Regions from separate parts of the Cellulomonas sp. ICMP 17802 genome, predicted to be linked through region 2. Evidence: riboswitches for the same ligand, from Rfam matches in the RefSeq annotation. Region 2 holds a riboswitch; each other region holds the start of a gene.
The links. Region 2 has a riboswitch for S-adenosylmethionine ahead of AB5970_RS04715 (rhodanese-like domain-containing protein). Riboswitches for the same ligand answer to the same signal wherever they lie in the genome.
Positions count from the first base shown of each region.

Region 1: another riboswitch for S-adenosylmethionine. It lies ahead of AB5970_RS03600 (LLM class flavin-dependent oxidoreductase); the one in region 2 lies ahead of AB5970_RS04715 (rhodanese-like domain-containing protein).
Region 3: another riboswitch for S-adenosylmethionine. It lies ahead of AB5970_RS01285 (methylenetetrahydrofolate reductase); the one in region 2 lies ahead of AB5970_RS04715 (rhodanese-like domain-containing protein).

Region 1 covers NZ_JBGFQZ010000002.1:3,396-10,405, forward strand. The annotation lists gene AB5970_RS03590 (phosphatase PAP2 family protein) at 1-611, opposite strand, end outside; gene AB5970_RS03595 (L,D-transpeptidase) at 656-1,531, opposite strand; SAM riboswitch class IV at 1,673-1,789, shown strand; gene AB5970_RS03600 (LLM class flavin-dependent oxidoreductase) at 2,002-3,108, shown strand; gene AB5970_RS03605 (GNAT family N-acetyltransferase) at 3,110-3,709, shown strand; gene AB5970_RS03610 (amino acid ABC transporter permease) at 3,712-4,761, shown strand; gene AB5970_RS03615 (amino acid ABC transporter ATP-binding protein) at 4,761-5,528, shown strand; gene AB5970_RS03620 (ABC transporter substrate-binding protein) at 5,611-6,609, shown strand; gene AB5970_RS03625 (FAD-dependent oxidoreductase) at 6,710-7,010, shown strand, end outside.
Region 2 covers NZ_JBGFQZ010000002.1:227,160-234,169, forward strand. The annotation lists gene AB5970_RS04685 (NtaA/DmoA family FMN-dependent monooxygenase) at 1-174, shown strand, start outside; gene AB5970_RS04690 (DUF1684 domain-containing protein) at 174-965, shown strand; gene AB5970_RS04695 (hypothetical protein) at 962-1,177, opposite strand; gene AB5970_RS04700 (pyridoxamine 5'-phosphate oxidase family protein) at 1,387-1,869, shown strand; gene AB5970_RS04705 (DUF1345 domain-containing protein) at 1,874-2,485, opposite strand; gene AB5970_RS04710 (O-succinylhomoserine sulfhydrylase) at 2,528-3,787, opposite strand; gene AB5970_RS04715 (rhodanese-like domain-containing protein) at 3,784-4,197, opposite strand; SAM riboswitch class I at 4,208-4,308, opposite strand; SAM riboswitch class IV at 4,427-4,541, shown strand; gene AB5970_RS04720 (aminotransferase class V-fold PLP-dependent enzyme) at 4,585-5,973, shown strand; gene AB5970_RS04725 (YrdB family protein) at 6,180-6,560, shown strand; gene AB5970_RS04730 (fasciclin domain-containing protein) at 6,689-7,010, shown strand, end outside.
Region 3 covers NZ_JBGFQZ010000001.1:244,278-251,287, reverse strand. The annotation lists gene hrpA (ATP-dependent RNA helicase HrpA) at 1-16, shown strand, start outside; gene AB5970_RS01315 (hypothetical protein) at 13-867, opposite strand; gene AB5970_RS01310 (ABC transporter permease) at 908-1,693, opposite strand; gene AB5970_RS01305 (ATP-binding cassette domain-containing protein) at 1,693-2,604, opposite strand; gene AB5970_RS01300 (TetR/AcrR family transcriptional regulator) at 2,686-3,852, shown strand; gene AB5970_RS01295 (DNA-3-methyladenine glycosylase I) at 3,923-4,513, shown strand; gene AB5970_RS01290 (hypothetical protein) at 4,586-4,801, shown strand; SAM riboswitch class I at 4,926-5,022, shown strand; gene AB5970_RS01285 (methylenetetrahydrofolate reductase) at 5,090-6,127, shown strand; gene metE (5-methyltetrahydropteroyltriglutamate--homocysteine S-methyltransferase) at 6,136-7,010, shown strand, end outside.

The DNA of each region.
Region 1 (7,010 bases), 220 kb from region 2:
AGGGCCGTCCCGAGGGCGAACCCTGCGACGACGTCGGAGGGGTAGTGCACGCCGAGCAGCACGCGGTCGAGGCCGGTGAGCAGGACGGTCGTGGCCGCGACGGCCGGGACGACGACCCGGCCGCGGCGGCCCAGCAGCGGCCAGACCAGCAGGGTGAGCGTGAGGGCCACCGCGGCGATGTTCGTCGCGTGCCCGGACGGGAAGCTGGAGCCGGGCGCGTGCTCCAGGGCGTCGTCGACCACGGGTCGCGCCCGCTGCACGAGCCCCTTCGCCCCGAGCTGCACGGCCCAGGCGGCCATGATCGTGAGGAACGCCCACAGCGCCCGGGTGGTCAGGCCGTGGCGTCGCCACACCCAGACGCAGACGAGCGTCGCGGCGAGGTTGACCCACTTCGCCTGGAAGGCCTGCTGCCAGACGATCAGCGCCTGCTCGAGGCCGGGGTGCGCCCGCGTGAAGTCCGTGGCCGCCTGGATCGCCTGCCGGTCGAGCCGCAGGACGTCCTCCACCTGCGCGCGCACGACGTAGGCGAGAACGGCGACGGGGACGGTGAACGCGAGCCCGAACGCCGCGGCGCGCAGCAGCGCACGGCGGCGGAGCGGGAGCGGTCGCATCCCCGGAGGCTAGGGGCGTCGGCGGTCGCGCGCGCGTCGAGCGGTCAGCCGACCGTCGTGACGACGGTCCCGGCGGGCGCCTGCCAGAGGAGGTCGAGGACGTCGTCGGCCACCCGCACGCACCCGTTCGACACCTCACCCCTGCCCCGCAGCGTCGTGGTGTGGATCGCCGTGGCGGACGTGTGGGTCACCTTGTCGTAGTCGTCCATCGTCTCGCTCTGGGTCGAGAGCAGCAGCACGCGCGGCGTCGTGGTGCCGGGCTCCAGCCAGTGCGTGCCGACGAGGAACGCGGGGACGTGCGGGGTCGGCTTGTCGGGGCTGCCGGTCGCCGTGGTGGGGAACACCCGCGTCGCCGTGCCGTCGTCGACCGTGATGGTCTGCGCCGCCGTGTCCACCTGGACGGTCCAGCTGGTGCCGGCGGCCTCGGTGTCGGCGGAGTCGATCCAGGCGCTGCGGCCGTTGACCTGCGCCGGGTCCTGGCTGGGCAGCGCCCCGCGGGTGGCGAGCATGACCCGAAGCCAGCGCCCGTGCCGGTCGATCACCGGCAGCGTGGTGCGGACCTCGAGCGTGAGGACGGGGACGACGGCGACGGCGGCCCCGGCGGGGGCCACGCGCGCGGCGGTGTCGCGCACCACGACGGCGGTCTGCCACCGGCCCAGTGCCGGGTCGTCGCTCGCGCGCGGGCCGAGCCCGTCCGTGCCGGGCAGGCCGGGGACGACGTGCAGCGGATCGGTCACCGGCAGCGCGGCGAGGTCCGCCGGCGGCGGCGCGGGGACGGCCGGCGGGGCGGCCTTCGCCACCGGGACGGGGGGTGCCACGACGACGGGGGCGGCCGGCGCCCCGGCCGGCGCGGGTGCGCACGCCCCGGTCACGACCAGGACCGCGGCCGCGAGGAGGGCCGTCAGCGTCGTTCGTGCCACCGTGCCCCCTCTCGTCCCGAGAGGTCATCGTGCGCCGCGGCACGTGATCCGGCAAAGCGCCCGCGTGTCGGGACACAGGTCTCACGATGTGGTCGGGTGTTTGACGCCTCCGCGGCGCCGATCTAAATTCCCTACCAATAAGGTCAAGATTTCCAGTGCGAAGCCCCGGCTAGCTGGATGGCAACCCTCCGCATGGCGGGGTGCCCCGGGTGAGGACCTGGTCGCGGTGGCTCCAGCCGCCGTCGACAACATGCGAGCCCCGACGACCGTCGGGACGAAGGGACGGACCATGGACGCGACCGGGGTCTCCACCCGCTCGATGCTGACGCGTTCCTGTCCGGCCCTCTGTCGCCGCTGACCGGCTGACCCACCCCTCCGCACGCCCCGCGACCGGGGCGCGCGACGCGTACCCCGAAGCGCTCGGCGCTCGGTGAGGCGCGCCCAGAACCTGCACCCGGAACGGAACACCCATGTCTCGGCACGCCCATCTCGGCATCGACCTCAGCGACACCGGCGCCCACGCCGCCGCGTGGCGCGACCACGGCTCGCGGGGCCAGCGCCTGTTCGACGCGGCCCGCCTGCTCGAGCTCGTCACCGTCGCCCAGCGCGGCGCGCTCGACTTCGTGGTGTTCGACGACGACTTCGCGCTGCACCCGAGCCGCAGCACCACGCTGCAGGGCCGGCTCGACGCGGCCCTTGTCGCCGCGCGCCTGGCACCCCGCACCACCGGCATCGGCCTGGTGTCCACGGTCGGCACGACGCACACGGCGGCGGCCCACGTGGCCAAGGCCGTCGCGACCATCGACCACGCGAGCCACGGGCGCGCCGGCTGGCAGGTGGGCTGGGACACCCGGATCGACGACGTGCCGACCGCGGGTCCGCGCTCGTCCGCGGTGCAGTCCGCGGCTGTCGCGGCCGCCGCCGAGGCGGCCGGCGTCGTCGGCCGGCACTGGGACCGGTGGGACGAGAGCGCCGAGGCGCCGTCGGCACGCCGCCGGTTCGTCGCGCACGACGGCGTGCACTTCGCCGCCGCGCCCCCGACCGCGGCACCCCGTCCTCCGCAGGGACGCCCGCCGGTCGTGGTGCGGGCGGACAGCCCCGCGGCCACCGAGCTGGCCGGCCGGCACGCGGACGTGGTGCGGGTGCGCGTCACGGGTCCCGACGAGGCGGCGCAGGCCCGCGCCCGGGTGCGTGCGGCGGTCGCCGCGGCCGGTCGTGACCCGCGCGACGTGCGCGTGCTGGTCGACACCCACCTCGTCGTCGGCCCGGACCGGGCGAGCGCGCAGGCCCGGCACGAGATGCTGGCCGAGCTCGAGGGCGTCGACGCCGGCACGCTGTCGTTCGTCGGCACCACCGCGGGCTTCGCGGAGCTGGTCTCCACGTGGGTGGACGACGAGATCGCCGACGGCTTCGTGGTCCGCCCGTCGTCCGTGCACACCGACCTGCCTGCGCTCGTCGACGGCGTCGTCCCGCTGCTGCGTGCGGCGGACCGGTTCCGCCTCGGGTACCCGGGCGCCACGCTGCGCGACACGCTCGGCCTCCCGCTCGCCGCCGCCCGCTACGCCGCGACGGCCTGACATGACGACCACCACCACGCTCACGGTCCGCTCCTTCGGCCTGCTCGACGACGCCGTGCGGCCGATGCTGGACGAGCTCGCGCACGAGTACCTGACCCGGTACGGCGACGACTTCACCGCCGACGACCTGCGCCAGGAGCTCGAGCGGTACCCGGCCCCGCAGTTCGCGGCGCCCGACGGCGACCTGATCCTGCTGCTCGACGACGGCGTGGCCGTCGCGGGCGGCGCGTTCCGGCTGCGCGCCGAGCCCGAGCTGGGGGACGCCGCGCTGCTCACCCGGCCGGGCACGCGCGACGCCGACGGGCTGCCGACGGTCCGGACCGCCGAGTACAAGCGCATCTGGACGAGCTCCGCGCACCGCCGCCGCGGGCTGGCCCGCCGGGTGCTGGTCGAGCTCGAGGCCCGGGCCGTCGCGGCCGGCTACCAGCGGCTGTACCTGACCACGGGTCCGCGGCAGCCCGAGGCCGCCGCGCTGTACCTGGCGACGGGGTTCACGCCGCTGTTCGACGTCGCCGCGGACCCCGTCGGGCCGCTGGCGTTCGAGAAGTGGCTCTGTACGGACGCGCCCCCGTCCCGTCCGTCTCCCACCCCCTCGGAGTGACCGTGTCCACCGCCTTCCTCCACCAGGACGAGTCCCTGGTCCTGTCCCCACCGCCCGTCCTCCCCCGCGCCGACGAGCCGCGGGTCGTCGCGGCCCGCCACCCCGGCCGCTGGGTCGCCACCGCCGTCGTCGCGGTGCTGCTCGCGATGGTCGTCAGCTCGCTGGTGACCAACCCGCGCTGGGAGTGGTCCGTCGTCTGGCAGTACCTGACCTGGCCGTCCGTCCTCGACGGGCTCTGGGGCACGCTGCGGCTCACGTTCGCGTCGGCGGTGCTCGGCTTCGGGCTCGGGGCCGTGCTCGCGCTCATGCGGCTGTCGCGCTCGCCGCTGCTGCGGTCGGTGTCGTGGGCCTACATCTGGGTGTTCCGGTCCGTGCCCCTGATCCTGCAGCTGCTGCTCTGGTACAACCTCGCGTACCTCTACCCGACCCTCACGCTCGGTGTCCCGTTCGGGCCGTCGTTCGTCGGCTTCGACACGCTCGACGTGATCGACAAGTTCGGCGCCGCGGTGCTCGGGCTGGGGCTGTCGCAGGCCGCGTACGCCGCCGAGATCGTCCGCGGCGGCATCCTCGGCGTCGACCAGGGCCAGCACGAGGCGGCCGCCGCGCTCGGGCTCCCGCGGTCCCGTCAGCAGCGTCGGATCATCCTGCCGCAGGCCATGCGCACCATCGTGCCGACGGCCGTGAACGAGATCATCGGCCTGGTCAAGGGCACGTCCGTGGTCTACGTCCTGGCCTACGGCGAGCTGTTCTACATCGTCGGCGTCATCTACGGCCGCAACCAGCGCGTGGTCCCGCTGCTCATCGTCGCGGGCATCTGGTACCTCGTCGTCACCACGGTGATCACCGTCATCCAGTACTACGTGGAGCGGCACTACGCGAAGGGCGCGCTGCGGCAGCTGCCGCCGACGCCGCTGCAGCGTGCCCGCTGGAGCGTCGGGATCGGGTGGACGCGGGTGAGCGGACGCCCGCTGCCGGCCGACCTGCCACCCGGGTACGGGCGCCAGGCGCGCAACGTGCTGGTCCGCACGAGCAGCAACGACGGAGCGCTCTGATGGCCGCCGGCCTGGTCGAGGTCCGGGGCGTGCACAAGGCCTACGGCACGCTCGAGGTGCTCGACGGCGTGGACCTCACGGTCCAGCCGGGCGAGGTGACCGTGATCCTCGGGCCGTCGGGGTCGGGCAAGTCGACCCTGCTGCGCGCCATCAACCACCTGGAGAAGGTCGACCGCGGCTCCATCTCGGTCGACGGCGACCTCATCGGCTACCGCCGCCGGTCCGACGGCGCCCTGCAGGAGCTCAAGGAGAAGGACGTCCTGGTGCAGCGGACCCGGATCGGGTTCGTCTTCCAGAACTTCAACCTGTTCCCGCACCTGACCGCGCTGGAGAACGTCGTGGAGGCGCCGGTCTCGGCGCAGAAGCGGCCGCGCGGCGAGGTCGAGGCCGAGGCGCGCGAGCTGCTCGCCCGGGTCGGGCTCTCGGACAAGGCCGACGCCTACCCCCGGCAGCTGTCCGGCGGGCAGCAGCAGCGCGTGGCGATCGCCCGGGCGCTCGCGGTCAAGCCGGCGGTCGTGCTCTTCGACGAGCCGACCTCCGCGCTCGACCCCGAGCTGGTCGGCGAGGTGCTCGACGTCATCCGCGACCTCGCGGCGACCGGCACCACCCTGATCGTCGTCACGCACGAGATCGGCTTCGCCCGGGAGGTGGCGACGAGCGTCGTCTTCATCGACGGCGGGCAGATCCTCGAGCAGGGCACGCCGAGCCAGGTGCTCGACAACCCGCAGCACCCACGCACCCGCGCCTTCCTCGACAAGGTGCTCTGACCCCCTAGTTCTTCGTCGCCCGCACCCTGCGGACGGCGTGACGAGCGCGCCCCGTGCGCTCCCGACCGAGAGAGAGACCCCCGTGACCACGACCTTCCGACGTGCTGTGAGCGCACTGGCCTTCGTGCCCCTGCTGGCGCTCGCGGCCTGCGCCGGATCGGCCTCTGCGGACAGCGACGCCGACGCCGCCGCCACCCCCGCGGCGTCCGCCGCGGGCCTCCAGATCAGCACGAGCCCCGACCAGGACCGGATCCACACGACGAAGGCGGAGGACGCCATCGCGCTGCTCCCGGCCGACGTCAAGGAGTCGGGCGTGCTCAAGGTCGCCACCACGGCCGGTGCTGCGCCGCCGCTCGGGTTCCTCGCCGACGACGAGAAGACGCCGATCGGCAACGAGACCGACATCGCCAGCCTCGTCGCCGACGCTCTCGGCCTCAAGCTCGAGCTCGAGCAGAAGGCGTGGGCCGACTGGCCGCTCGCCCTGCAGTCGGGCGACGTCGACGCGGTGATCTCCAACGTCACCGTGACCGAGGAGCGCAAGGAGCTCTACGACTTCTCGTCGTACCGCAACGACCAGCTCGGCTGGCTGACCAGCGCCTCCAGCAAGGTCAAGGAGATCAAGGAGCCCAAGGACATCGCGGGCCTCACGATCGGCGTCGGCTCCGGCACCAACCAGGAGAAGATCCTGCTGGCCTGGAACCAGGAGAACATCGACAAGGGCCTCGAGCCGATCAACGGCGGCGAGCCGGAGTACTACGAGAACTACTCCGACGTGCTCCTCGCGGTGCAGTCCGGCCGGCTCGACACCTACGTCGGTCCCAACGCCAGCCTCGCGTACAGCGCGGCGACGGCACCGGACCAGTTCAAGGTCGTCGGCACCCTCAACGGCGGCTGGCCGTTGACGGCGCAGATCGCCGTGGCCACGCTCAAGGGGTCCGACCTCGCACCGGCCGTGACGGCCGCCCTGCAGCACGCGTTCGACGACGGCACCTACGCCGAGGTCCTCGACCGCTGGGGCCTGTCGGCCGAGGCGATCGAGAAGCCCGAGACCAACCCGCCGGGTCTGCCCAAGACGAGCTGACCCCGCACAGACCGGACGCTCCCACGAGCGTTCCGCGGTGGCCGGTCGGGGTCGGGGGACGCCCGGCCGGCCACCATCCCGTCCCCCTTGGAGGTACCCCGTGCAGCTCGTCGACCACCTCGTGATCGGCGGTGGCGTGATGGGCTCGGCCGCCGCGTGGCAGCTGGCCCGCCGCGGCCGCGACGTCGTGCTGCTCGAGCGGTTCGCGCCCGGGCACGTGAACGGGGCGTCGCACGGCGCCTCGCGGATCTACCGGCAGACGTACGACCGGCCCGAGTACCTGGACCTGGCGGCCGAGGCGCTCGAGCTGTGGCGGTCGTTCGAGGGCGTGCTGACCCTGACCGGCGGCGTGAGCCACGGCGAGGCGTCGCCCGGCGTGCTCGAGGCGTTCGTCGCGCGCG
Region 2 (7,010 bases):
CCGCACCTGACGCCGCACGGTCTCGACGAGTTCGTCGACACCGTGGTCCCGCTCCTGCAGGAGCGCGGCACGTTCCGCACCTCGTACGAGGGCTCGACGCTGCGCGAGCACCTCGGACTCCCCCCGGCCGACGCCTTCGGCCGGACTCTCGACGCCGACGTGAGGGCCAGCTGATGACGACGACGACCGAGCGCTCCGCCTTCGTGGCCGACTGGGAGCAGTGGCACGCCGCGCGCGAGCGGTACTTCCGGCAGCCGCACGGCTGGGTCGCGATCACCGCCCTGCACTGGCTGTCCGCCGAGCCGCGCGCCCTGGCGGGCCTGCCAGGCCTGTGGTCCGCGGACGGTCCGGTGCGGGTGGAGGCCGTCGACGGGCTCGAGCTCCCCGACGGCTCCGTGGTCGACGGCGTCGCGACCCTCGACCCGGTCGAGGGTGCGCCGGGCCTGCAGGTGCGGGCGGGCGACCTCCTGCTCGAGGTCGCCCGCCGCACCGGGCACGCGATCGTCCGGGTGCACGACCCGGCCGCCCCGCAGCTCGCCGCCTTCGAGGGCATCCCGGCGTACGCGCCGTCGCAGGAGTGGGTGCTGACGGGCCGGCTCGACCGGTTCGCCGAGACCCGGACGGTCACCACGGGCGCGGTCGTCGACGGACTGGAGCACCACCACACGGCCGTCGGCACCGTGCACTTCGAGGTGGCCGGGATCCCGCAGTCGCTCGTCGTCTTCGACGGTGGCGCCCGCGGGCTCAGCGTGCTCTTCCGGGACGCGACCAGCGGGGTCACCACCTACCCCGCGTCGCGCACCCTGGCGCTCGGGCCCGTGGCCGACGACGGCACGGTGACGCTCGACCTCAACCGGGCGGCCAACCTGCCCTGCGGCCTGACGCAGTTCGCGACGTGCCCGGTCCCGCCGCCCGAGAACGTGCTGACGGTCGCGGTCGAGGCCGGGGAGAAGTGGGTGCGCTAGCCGCCGGCGGCCCGCCGCCTCGCGATCTCGGCGAACCGCATCCACTCGTCCTCCTGCGAGGCGGGCAGCGCCACCCAGTCGTAGAAGAGGCGGCCGGAGTCGCCCGGTGACCAGACCGTGGCGCCGGGCAGCGCCAGCGCCTCGGCGTGCTCGGCGCTGTCCCGGCCCAGCTTGACCACCAGCCGGTCGCCGCCGGTGTGCCCGGCGAACATGTCGACCCCACCTTGAGGATCGGGTGACCCATCATCTGCGCGCGGGTGGCGCCGCGGGCGACCAGGTCGTCGGCGATCGCGTCGTAGTCGCTGTCCGTCATGGACCGAGCATGCCGCGCGCCGCCGACATGCGGCACCCCGCGGACCTGCCTACGGTGGCCGGGCCGCCCGCGGTCAGCAGCCCCGCGCGCACGCCCGAGGAGGAACGCATGACGAACGAGGACGAGCAGGCCAAGGTCGCGCGCCTGATCAAGGAGGCGAGGATCGCGATGCTCACCACGGTGTCGGGGGACGGTTCGCTCGTGAGCCGGCCCATGGGGGTGCAGGACGTGGACTTCGACGGCGACCTGTGGTTCTTCGCCGAGGAGGGCAGCCACAAGGTGCACGAGGTCGAGGGAGGCAGCCCCGCCAACGCGGCGTTCGCGGACTCGACGGCCTGGGTCTCGGTCTCGGGTCGCGCCGAGGTGGTCCGTGACCTCGCCAAGATCAAGGAGCTCTGGGGCACGTCGGCCGAGGCCTGGTTCCCCGACGGTCCCGAGACCCCCGGCGTCGTCCTGGTCGTGCTGCACGGCGAGACCGCGGAGTACTGGCACGCCAAGGGCGGCCGGCTGACGACGGCGTTCAGCCTGGTCAAGGCCAAGGTCACCGGCGAGCGCTACGACGGCGGCGAGAACGAGACCGTCCGGCTCTGAGCGGTCACATCGACGCGACGAGGTTCACCAGCAGCGCGATGATCACGGTGCCGAACAGGTAGCTGAGCAGCGCGTGCACCAGCGCCGTCCGCCGCATGGACGACGACCCGAGGTCGGTGTCCGAGATGGCGAAGCTCATGCCCACGGTCACCGCGACGTAGGCGAAGTCGCTGTACCGCGGCGCCTCCGTCATGTGGAAGTCGATCCCGCCGGCGCCGTCCGTCAGGAACATCCGCGCGTAGCGCAGCGCGAACACGGTGTGGATCGCCGCCCACGAGGCCAGCACGCTGGAGAGCACCGCGATCGTCGGCAGGAGCTGGCCGATCTCCTTGTCGACCAGCACGAGCACCACGCCGACTAGGGTCACGAGCGCCGCCGCGATGACCACGGCGTGGGCCCCGAACCGGGTGGGCTCCTCGCGCGTGGCGTGCGACGCGGTGTCGTCGGGACCCATCGGGCCGACCACGATCCAGGTCCACACGACGAAGACCGCGGCCACGGTCGCCCAGCCGGCCAGCACCGCGGCGACCGGCGAGGTCCACCCGATGACCGAGCCGACGACGATCCCGGCGAGCACCCCGACGAGCAGGCGGACCAGCGACGACGACGGGCTCATGCGGTCAGTGTTCCGCGCCGGGCCGACCGGATCGGGGAGGCGTCAGCCGGCGAGTGTGTCGAGCGCCTGCGTCAGGTCGTCGACGAGGTCCGCCGGGTCCTCGAGACCGACCGACAGCCGGACCGTCGTCTCCGCGATGCCCACGGCCGCGCGGCCCTCGGGCCCGAGCTTGCGGTGCGTGGTCGTCGCGGGGTGCGTGACCATCGACTTGGCGTCGCCCAGGTTGTTCGAGATGTCGACGATCCGCAGCGCGTCGAGCACGCCGAACGTGGCCTTCTTGGCGACGTCGGGCTGGGTGCCCTCGGGCACCGCGAGGTTGAAGGTCACCACCGTGCCGCCGCCGGACTGCTGTGCGAGCGCCAGCTGGTGCTGCGGGTGGGACGGCAGGTACGGGTAGCGCACGAGCGAGACGCCGGGCTGCTGCTCGAGCCACGACGCGATCTGCAGGGCCGACGCCGTCTGGTGCCGGACGCGCAGCGACAGCGTCTCCAGCCCCTTGAGCAGCACCCACGCGTTGAACGCCGACAGCGACGGTCCGGTGTTCCGGATCAGCGTCTGCACCGGACCGTGGATGTACTCGTCCGTGCCCAGGATCGCGCCGCCGAGCACGCGCCCCTGCCCGTCGATGTGCTTGGTCGCCGAGTACACGATCACGTCCGCACCCAGCTCGAGCGGCCGGGAGAGCACGGGCGTGGCGAACACGTTGTCGACGATGACGGTGGCGCCCGCCGCGTGCGCCAGCCGGCTCACGGCCGCGATGTCGACGAGGTCCTGCATGGGGTTGGACGGCGTCTCGAAGAACACGACGTCGGCCGGCGTCGAGAGCGCCTCCTCCCACTGCCCGAGCTCGTGCCCGTCGACGTAGTCGGTGCGGACGCCCCACTTGGCCAGGATCTCCTCGAAGATCACGACGGTGGACCCGAACAGCGCCCGCGCGGACACGATGCGCGAGCCCGACTGCACGATCGCGGCGATCGACGTGAAGACCGCCGACATGCCGGACGCCGTGGCGAACGCGGCCTCGGCGCCCTCGAGCAGCCGCAGGCGCTCCTCGAACGTCGACACCGTCGGGTTGCCGTAGCGCGAGTAGAGGAAGCGATCGGCCTCGCCGGCGAACGCGGCCTCGGCCTCGGCGGCGGCGTCGTAGACGTAGCCCTGCGTGAGGAACAGCGCCTCGGACGTCTCCTGGAACTGCGAGCGCACCAGCCCGCCGCGGACGGCGAGGGTGTCGGGCCGCAGGTCGGTGCGCGGCGCTCGGCGGTCGTCCCAGTCGGCCGGGCCGGGGACGCGCCGGGGGCTCACGCCTGCCGCCACGGGAGGCCGGCGGCGCGCCAGCCCGAGTGGCCGCGGTGGCCGTCGGGGCCGACGTCGCCCTCGAAGCCCTCGAGCACGTTGTACGCGGGACCCAGGCCCGCGGCGGTGGCGGCCTGCGCGGCGGCGATGGACCGCACGCCCGAGCGGCACAGGAACACCACGGGTCGGCCGGACGTGACGCCGGCGTCGGCGAGCTGCTTGAGGAACTGCGGGTTGGGCCGTCCCGACGGGTACGACACCCACTCGACCAGCGCCGCGCGGCCGTCGAGCGCCGCGGCGTCCGGGATGCCGACGTACCGCCACTCGGCGTCCGTGCGGACGTCGACGAGCACGGCGGTCTCGTCGGACGTCAGGAGGTCCCAGGCCTGCTGGGGGGTCAGGTCGCCGGCGTAGCTCATCAAAGCCCTCGTCTCATCGGTCCTGGCGGTAGCACCCTCGGCCGGGCACGTGGTGCCCGCGGGTTGCTGCGGCGTCGTCGAGCCAGATCTCTCAGCCGCTCTGGATGGTGCCGGCGATGCTACGCGCGGCGATGCCGCGGCTCCAACTGGTGGACAGGGTGTCCCGCTAGGCGAGACGAACCGCGCGGTGCGTTGACAGGCGCGGCGGGCTGCCGGGACCCTCGTTGCAGGTCATGAGCGCCAGCGTCAAGCCCCGGCTCGCTGGCCGGCAACCCTCCTCCGCGGCGGGGTGCCCCGGGTGACGACCTGGCCGCGTCCCGTCCGGGGCTCGGCAAGCGCGGGGTCCCACCGTCGACGGTGTTCCCCCGGAACGTGTCGGAGGACCCCATGACTGCCATCGCCGAGCGTCTCTCGTGTGCGACCGAGGTGAGCGCCCTGCTGCCCGTCGTCGGCGGAACGACGACCGTCCCGCTGGTGGACGGCACCCAGCGCGTCTACGCCAACCTCGACTACGCCGCCAGCGCTCCCGCGCTCGAGGCCGTAGCGGCCCGCGTGACCGAGGTGCTGCCGCTGTACGCCTCCGTGCACCGCGGGGCGGGCTACCTCTCCCAGGTGTCGACCGCGCTGTACGAGTCCGCGCGGCAGACCATCGCGCGGTTCGTCGACGCCCGTCCCGACGACGTCGCGATCGTCACCCGCAACACCACCGACTCGCTCAACCTGCTGGCCGGCGTCGTGCCCGCCGGGGGGCGTGTGCTGGTGCTGGACGTCGAGCACCACGCCAACCTGCTGCCCTGGGTCCAGTCGTCGGAGCGCCACGGCAACCGCACGACGATCCTGCCGATCGCCGGCACGGTCGCGGCGACGCTCGACGCCGTGCGCGACGAGCTCGCCCGCCAGCGGTACGCGCTGGTCACCGTGACGGGCGCGTCGAACGTGACGGGCGAGGCGCTGCCGATCGACCAGGTCGTCGCGCTCGCCCACGCCGCGGGCGCGAGGGTGGCGGTCGACGGCGCGCAGCTGGTTCCGCACCGCGGCTTCTCGCTGGCGTCGACGCACGCCGACTACGTGGCGTTCTCGGGCCACAAGACCTACGCACCGTTCGGCGCGGGGGCCCTCGTGGGTCGCCGCGACTGGCTCGACAGTGGCACGCCGTACCTCGCAGGGGGAGGTGCGGTGCGCGACGTGCGCGCCGACCGGACGATCTGGCAGCCCGCGCCGGCCCGGCACGAGGCGGGCTCGCCCAACGTGCTCGGCGCGATCGCGCTGGCCGAGGCGTGCGACCAGCTGGCGGCCCTCCCGGCCGGTGCCCTCGCGGCGCACGAGGAGGCGCTGCGGGCGCGCCTGGTCGAGGGGCTGTCGGGCATCGACGGCGTCGAGATCGCGCGCATCTGGCCCGACTCGGCGGCGCCGGTGGGCGTGCTGACGTTCACGGTGCCGGACCACGACCCGGGCCTGGTCGCGGCGTACCTCGCCGCCGAGCACGGCATCGGCGTGCGCGACGGCCGGTTCTGCGCCCACCCGCTGCTCGCGCACCTCGGGGCCTCGGGCGGCGCCATCCGGGCGTCGGTCGGCGTGGGCACCACCAGCGAGGCGGTCGACCGCCTGGTCGCCGCGCTGACGTCGTACCTGTCCGCCGGGCCGGCCGTGCGGTACGAGGTGGTCGACGGCTGCTGGGCGGTGGTCGACGACACCCGCCCGCTGCTCGCCGTGCACGGCCTGGACCACCTGGCGGCCACGGCCGCAGCGGCCTGCGGCCCGGCCCTGGACGACTGACCCCTGCCGCGGACGGCCCGGCACCGAGCTCACCTCGTCGAGCTCGGTGCTCCGGGCTGCCCTCGTCGAGCTCGACGGACGCCACCCGCGGTGAGGACGAGGGTTCGGCACGAGAACGCGGGTCCGGACCCTCGTTCTCGTGCGCACACCTCGTTGTCGCGGCGGCGCCGACCTCCAGCGCCCTGCCGAGCCGACAGGATGGTCCGGTGACCACACCACCGGCCGACCGACCAGCCGACCCGCCCGCGGTCGGCGTGCTCGGCGTGCTCGCCTTCCTCTGCGAGCTCGCCATGGTCGCGCTGCTGGCGGTGGCCGGGTGGCGGCTCGGGCCGAGCACCCCGGCGTCGCTCGCGCTGGCGGTCGGGCTGCCGGCCGTGGCCGTGGCGATCTGGGCGCGCTGGATGGCCCCGGCGTCGCGGCACCGGCTCCGGCGCGGGCCGCGGGTGGCTGCGCAGACGGCGCTGTTCGTCGCGGTCGGCGCGGTCTGCGTCGCCGCCGGCCTCGCCGCGTGGGGTGTCACCTTCGCCGTGATCGCCTCGGCGGTCTTCCTCGGCGCCAGGGACGCCGATCCCGCGCCACGGTCCTGACCGGGCGGCGAGGGCCGCGTGCATCCGAGCGGGCGGGATCCGACGAAGAGGACACAGGGCGCCCTCCGGGTGCCCGCGCGGCGCGGCGCAGGGGCGTCGGCCGCGACCGTCGTCCGCAGGAGACCCTCATGAGGATCCGTCGCACGCTCTCCGTCCTGGTCGCCGCCGGTGTCGTCGCCGGCGGGGGACTCGCCCTCGCGCCGGCCGCGAGCGCGGCAGCGCCACCCACCGGCACGTCCAGCCTGGCCGCCCTGCTGGCGTCGGACGGCGACACCTTCGACCGCAACTGGCGGGACTTCGACATCCTCGACCAGGCGGTCGGCGCGGTGCTCGCCGCGAAGCCGTCGAGCCCGGTCGCGGTGCTCGCCGACGGCACGGTCCCGCTCACCGCGTTCCTGCCGACCGACCGCGCGTTCCAGCTCCTGGCCAAGGACCTGACGCACCACTGGT
Region 3 (7,010 bases), on a different contig from region 2:
CCTGGCCGCGTCCTAGGGCGCGACCGGCTCGACGGGCCCGGCGTCCGACCCGGCCACCAGGTCGCCGCAGCTGACCTCCTGCGCGGTCCTCACCACCGGGTCGTCGGCCGCCGCGCCGGTGGCCACCTGCTCCGGCGAGCCGTTGGTGGCGTGCCGCCCGTCCGCGTCGAGGTCCACGAACGTCCTGGTCACGGTGTACGTCCCGGCGGCGTCGGCGACCGCGTCCAGGCCCGCCAGCCGCAGCGTCCCGGCGTCCGACGAGCACCCGACCCCGGTGCCCTGGTCCCCGAACCCGCGGTCGAACCGGTACGGCTCGCCCCCGGCGTTCAGCACGGGCGTCACCGCGCAGCCCGCCAGCGAGTAGACGAGCGCCTCGCGCCCGAGGTCGACGAGCGCGATCGGGATCTGATCCGCCTGGACCCGGTTCACGACCGCCGACGCGGCGATCGGCGAGGCGGAGTCGATCGCCGCCGAGAAGGTCGCGCCGGACGCCGTGGTGATCCCGAACCTGCGGGTGTCGCTCGCCGAGAGCCACGCCTGGTCGGGCCGGCCGTCTCCGTCGACGTCGATCACGGTGACCACGTCCGCGCCCGCCGGGACCGCCTCGTCGTTCGGCGCGCAGCCGGCCGCGGCCGTGGGCTCCGACGACTCCGAGGCGGACGGGGACGGGGTCGCGCTCGGCGACGACGAGGACGAGGGCGACGCGACCGGGGTGGAACCGCCGTCGTCGCGCTGCACGACGAGGTAGACGATCACCCCGATCGCAACGACCAGCAGCACCGCGAGCGCGACGGTCCAGCCCCGCCGCCGGCCGACAGGCTCACCGGGAGGCTCGGGGGCACCGGTCGGCGGGAACGGGCTCGTCATGGCACTGGTCTACCGCAGGCGCACCCCGCGCACACCGCGCTCAGGCGGTGCGGCGGAAGAGGATCCCCGCGGCCACGCGCGCGACGAGGAAGATCCCGACGCACCAGACCACGGCCGCCTGCCACGAGTCGCCGACCGGGAGCCCGAGCAGGAGCCCGCGCAGGGTGTCGGTCACGGGCGTGATCGGGTTGTACGTCGCGATGGTCTCCAGCACGGACGGCATCGACTCGGGCGGCACGAAGGCGCTCGACACGTACGGCAGGAAGAGGATCGCGAACGTGAACCCGGACGCCGCCTCGGGCCCGGACGCGACCACCCCGATGGCGACCGCCACCCAGGTCAGCGCCAGCACGAAGAGCGCGATGAGCCCGATCGCCGCGGCCCAGTCCAGCAGGGACGCCTGCACGTCGAACCCGATGAGGAAGGCCACGCCGATCACCAGCGCCGTGGAGACCGCGTTGCGCGCCATGCTGGCGACCACGTGCCCGGTGAGCACCCCCGTCGGGCGGATGGGCAGGGACCGGAACCGGTCGATGATGCCGCCCGTCATGTCGCTGGCCACCTCGACGGCGGTGTTGGCGGACCCGTAGCCCGCGGTGAGCAGGATGATCCCGGGCACCACCCAGTTGACGTACTCGCCACCCGTCTCGATCGCGCCGCCGAACACGTAGACGAACATGAGCAGCAGGGCCAGCGGCAGGATCACCGCCATCAGCACGGTGTCCATCTGTCGCAGAGACCGCCGCAGGCAGCGGCCGATCAGGGCGGCCGTGTCGTGCGAGCCCCAGCCGAGCGACGGCGGGGCGGTCGTGGTGAGCGTGGTCATCAGTACTCCCGGGAGGCGACGAGGGCGGGTGCGGACTCGGGCTCGGAGGGCCGGCCCGTGAGGGTGAGGAAGACGTCGTCGAGCGTGGGGGAGCGGACCTCCCAGGTGTCGACGGTGACGCCGCGGCGCTCGACGTCGGCCAGGATCCGGCGCACGTCCGGCACGGAGCCGTCGGTGAGGATGCGCTCCTCGCCCCCGTCCGCGAGGCGGAGCTCGACGTGCGCCGACCCGACGGCCCGCTTGAGCTCGCGCGCCGTGCCGTCCGCGATGACGTGCCCGTGGTCGATCACCGCGATGCGGTCGGCCAGCTGGTCGGCCTCCTCCAGGTACTGCGTGGTCAGCAGGACCGTGGTGCCCTGCGCGACGACGTCCCGGATGACGTCCCAGAGGTCGTTGCGGCTGCGCGGGTCGAGCCCCGTGGTCGGCTCGTCGAGGAACACCACCTGCGGCCGCGCGAGCAGGCTCACCGCCAGGTCGAGGCGGCGCCGCATGCCGCCGGAGTAGGTCTTGACCACGCGCCGCCCGGCGTCCGTCAGGTCGAAGAGCTCGAGCAGCTCGGCGCTGCGCGTGCGGACCTCGGCGCGGCCCAGGTGCGCCAGCCTCGCCATGAGGTGCATGTTCTCCACGCCCGTCAGCAGGTCGTCCACGGCCGCGAACTGCCCGGTCAGGCTGATCGCGGCCCGGACCTCGGCCGCCTGCCGGACGACGTCCTTGCCGGCCACGTGCGCCGTGCCGCCGTCGGGCCGCAGGAGCGTCGACAGGATGCGGACGGTCGTGGTCTTGCCCGCGCCGTTGGGTCCCAGGAGGGCGAGCACCTCCCCCCGCGCGACCTCGAGGTCGACGCCGTCGAGCACGGTCAGGTCGCCGTAGGACTTGCGCAGCCCTCGGGCGACGACGACAGGAGCAGTCATCGCGGTCTCGCCTTCTGTGTATGTCGTAAACTGTGTGTGTACTTCATACACACTTGTAGGATCGACCGTCAAGGAGGTGTCGTGGACGACGACGAGGGCACGCGAGAGGCCGAGGCGCTGCGCCGCGACCGGGAGAGGGCCGAGCGGGCGCAGGCCAAGGAGGCCGACCGGCTGCGCCGCGAGCTCGAGAAGATCGACCGCGACGCCGAGCGCTCCGCGCAGAAGGAGGCCGAGCGGCTGCGCAAGGACGCCGAGCGGCTCGAGCGGGACCGCCTGCGGGCCGAGCAGGACCTGGCCAAGGAGGCGGAGCGGCGGCGCACCGAGCGCGAGCGGGAGGCGCAGCAGGCGGTCAAGGAGGCGGCCCGCCAGCTGCGCGAGGCCGAGAAGGCGCAGCGCGCGGCGGCGCTGGCCCAGCAGCAGGCCGCGCGCGAGGCCGAGAAGGCGCGTCGGCAGGCCGTGCGGGTGGCGGGCTCCGAGAGCGCGTCGGTCGAGCTGCCCCCCGGCATCGCCGTCCTCTGGCGCACCCCGGCGGAGGGGAGGCCCGGCCCGCGCCCGAGCCTGACGCTCGAGCAGATCGCCGACGCGGGCATCGCGCTGGCCGACGCCGAGGGTCTCGACGCCGTCTCCATGGCGCGCCTGGCCGAGTCGCTCGGCTTCACGACGATGTCGCTCTACCGGTACGTGTCGTCGAAGGACGAGGTGCTGAGCCTCATGTCCGACCGCGCGGGCGGGCGGCCGCCGGTGCTCGGGCCCGAGGTGGGCGGCTGGCGCGAGCGGCTCGAGCTGATCCTCGCCATCCAGCAGCCGGTCCTGCGGGCGCACCCGTGGCTCGCGCGGACCACGACCGTGCTGCACGCCGTGGGCCCGGGCCGGCTCGCGTGGATGGAGGCGATGCTCGCCGCGCTCGACGAGACCCCGCTGTCCGAGCGGCAGAAGGTGGGCGCGATCGGCCTGCTGGCGACGCACGCGCTGGACCAGCTCCGGGTCACCGAGGAGCTCACGGGCAGCGCGCGGACCTCGGCCGTGGGGACGGCGGGCGGTGTCGACGAGGCCCCGGACCTCGGCGCGCTCATCGACGTCCTCGCGTCGCCGTCCGCGCACCCCGCCCTGCTGCGGGCCTCGGCCGCGGGGGCGTTCTCCTTCGGCCCGGACGACCGGGACGAGGACCGCGAGGGGCTCGACTTCGGGACCGTCCTGATCCTCGACGGCATCGAGCGCCTCGTGGCGCTCGCCGGGCAGGCCGTGTGAGCCGCCCACAGCCCCGACGCGTCCACACGCCGGCGGCGGTGGTGTCGGCGGCGGCGGGCAGACTCACCGCATGACCACGACGGACGACGTGCGCACGGGCCGCTGCTTCGGCGACGGCAACCCTCTGTACGAGCAGTACCACGACGAGGAGTGGGGCGTGCCGGTCCACGGCGAGCACGCCCTGTTCGAGCGGTTCGCGCTCGAGGGGTTCCAGTCCGGCCTCGCCTGGATCACCGTGCTCCGCAAGCGGCCCGCCTTCCGGGCGGCGTTCGCCGACTTCGACCCGGAGGTGGTCGCGGAGTTCGGCGACGACGACGTGGCCCGGCTCATGGCGGACGCCGGCATCGTGCGCAACCGCGCGAAGATCGAGGCGACCATCGCCAACGGGCGCGCGCTCCGCGAGCTGCACGCCGCCGGGCGCACGCTGGACGGGGTGCTGTGGTCGCACGCGCCCGACCGAACCGGGTACGTCCGGCCCCTGACCTGGGCGGGCGTCCCCGCGCAGACGGACGAGTCGCGCGCGCTCGCCCGCGAGCTCAAGTCGCTCGGCTTCCGGTTCGTCGGACCGGTCACCGCGTACGCGGCCATGCAGGCCTGCGGCGTCGTGGACGACCACCTGGCCACCTGCCCGTCGGCCGCCGTGGCTCACCCTCCGGAGTGACGACTACTCCTGGCGGGTGACGCTCGCGCGGGGGTCTCGGCACCGGGATGGGCGCGGACTACAGTGCCGCCCATGACGGAGATGCCCGACCCCGACGCCCGGCGTGACGCCGTGCGCGCGGCGGCCGAGGCGCTGACGGACAACGTCGCCCCGGACGCCGGGGTCCTCGCGGCGGTCCAGGACGGGCTCCTGTCCGTCCCCGCCGGCTCCCCCACCTCGTGGTTCGACGTGCCGTCGCAGCGCAGCCGCATGCAGACCGGCAACCTCGCCCCCCGCCGCCCGCACTGACGCTCCGGCCACCCGCTCTGCCGCACGTCCTGGACGCGCGGTGGTGCCGCACAACCGTCGGACATCGTCGTCTCACGGGTCGAGCACTGTTGCCCAGCATGTGATCGGCGGTCTACCATCGCGCCTACCATCCAGAGCGGCCGAGAGACCTGGCTCGACGACGCCGCAGCAACCCCCCTCCCCGCCGAGGGTGTGGGTGCTTCCGCCAGGGACGATGGAGTGAGCAATGTCCCCGCAGACCACGTGTCCCCCCACCGCCCCGGTGGCGACCACCTCGCTGGTCGCGTCGTGAGCGCGGCCGCCGTGGAGCCTCGCACGCCCGGCCTGCACGCCGCGCCGGCCCCTCGCGCGCACACCGCGAACGACCGTCCGACCGTCTCGTTCGAGCTCTTCCCGCCGCGCAACCCGGACGCCGCGCCCCGCCTGTGGGCCACCATCCGGGCGCTCGAGTCGGTCCACCCCGACTTCGTCTCGGTGACCTACGGGGCGTCGGGCAAGACGCGGGTCACCACGCGCGCGCTGGTCCGCCGGCTGCTGCGCGAGACCACGCTCAACCCGATCGCCCACCTCACCTGCGTCGGCACGTCGCGCGCGGAGATCACCGAGATCGTGGGGGAGTTCCTCGACGAGGGTCTGCGCTCGTTCCTCGCGCTGCGGGGGGACCCGCCCACCGACCAGACGGACTGGGAGGCCCACCCCGACGGGCTCCAGACCGCGGGCGAGCTGGTCGCGCTGCTGCGCGACATCGAGGCCCAACGGTGCGCGGACAGCCCCTCGCAGGCCGTCCGGGCACGCGTGCGCCCGCTGTCGGTCGCCGTGGCGGCGTTCCCGCGCGGCAACCACGCCACCGGCGGCACCCGCGCGCAGGACGTCGCCTCGCTGCTGGCCAAGCAGCAGGCCGGCGCCGACTTCGCGATCACGCAGGTGTTCTTCGACGCCGACGACTACCTGGGTATCGTGGCGGAGGCCCGTGAGGCCGGCGTGACCATCCCGATCATCCCGGGCATCATCCCGACCACGGACCCGGCCCGCCTGCTGCGGGTCCAGGAGCTCACCGGCGTCCCCGTGCCGGGCCGGCTGCTGGACCTGCTCGGCTCCGCCGACGACGAGCTCGACCGCCACCGCCGGGGTATCCGGGCCAGCGTCGACCTGGTCAACGGCGTCCTGGACGGCGGGGCGCCCGGCGTCCACCTGTACACGTTCAACCAGCACCATGCCGCACTTGACCTGCTCGAGGGTGCACACCTCGACGGCGGAGCTCGGACAGCTCCGGACCTGGCCGGCTGGCCGCAGGACACGGCACCCGCCCGACCCCCGAGGGACTGAGTAGACACATGAGCGACACCACCCCCACGTTCCCCGCGAGCTCCGTGCTCGGGTACCCCCGCATCGGCCCGCGCCGCGAGCTGAAGAAGGCCCTCGAGGCGTTCTGGGCCGGCCGCACCACGGCCGACGAGGTCGAGGCCACCGCCGCCGACCTGCGCAAGCGCACCCGCACGCGCCTGGCCGAGCTCGGCCTGGCCACCGACGTGCCGGCCATCCCCAGCGCCTTCTCGTTCTACGACCAGGTGCTCGACGCCACCGCCGTGGTGGGTGCCGTGCCGGCCCGCTTCGCGGACCTCGTCGGCGCCGACGGCTCGCTCGACCTCGCCGGCTACTCCACGGTGGCCCGCGGCCGCGGCGACGACCTGCCGCTCGAGATGACCAAGTGGTTCGACACCAACTACCACTACCTGGTGCCCGAGATCGGCCCGGAGACCACGTTCCGGTTCGCCAGCGACCGCCCGGTCCGGGAGTTCGCGGAGGCCCTCGCGGACGGCGTGCTCACCCGCCCGGTGCTCGTCGGCCCCGTCACCTACCTCGCGCTGGCCAAGGCCACCGAGGACGCCCCCGAGGGCTTCGCGCCGATCGACCGCCTGGCCGACCTGCTGCCCGTCTACGCCGAGCTGCTCACGGCCCTCGCCGCGGCCGGTGCCACGTGGGTCCAGCTGGAGGAGCCCGCCCTGGTCTCCGACTCGGTCACGGTCCCGGCCGATCAGCTGCTCGCCGCCGTCATCGAGGCGTACCGCGCGCTGGCGACGGACCTGACCGACCGCCCGGCCATCCTCGTCGCGGCGCCCTACGGCGACCTCGGCGCGGCGTTCCCGGTGCTGGCCGCGACGGACGTCGAGGCGATCGGGATCGACCTGGTCCGCGGCCACGCGCCCGC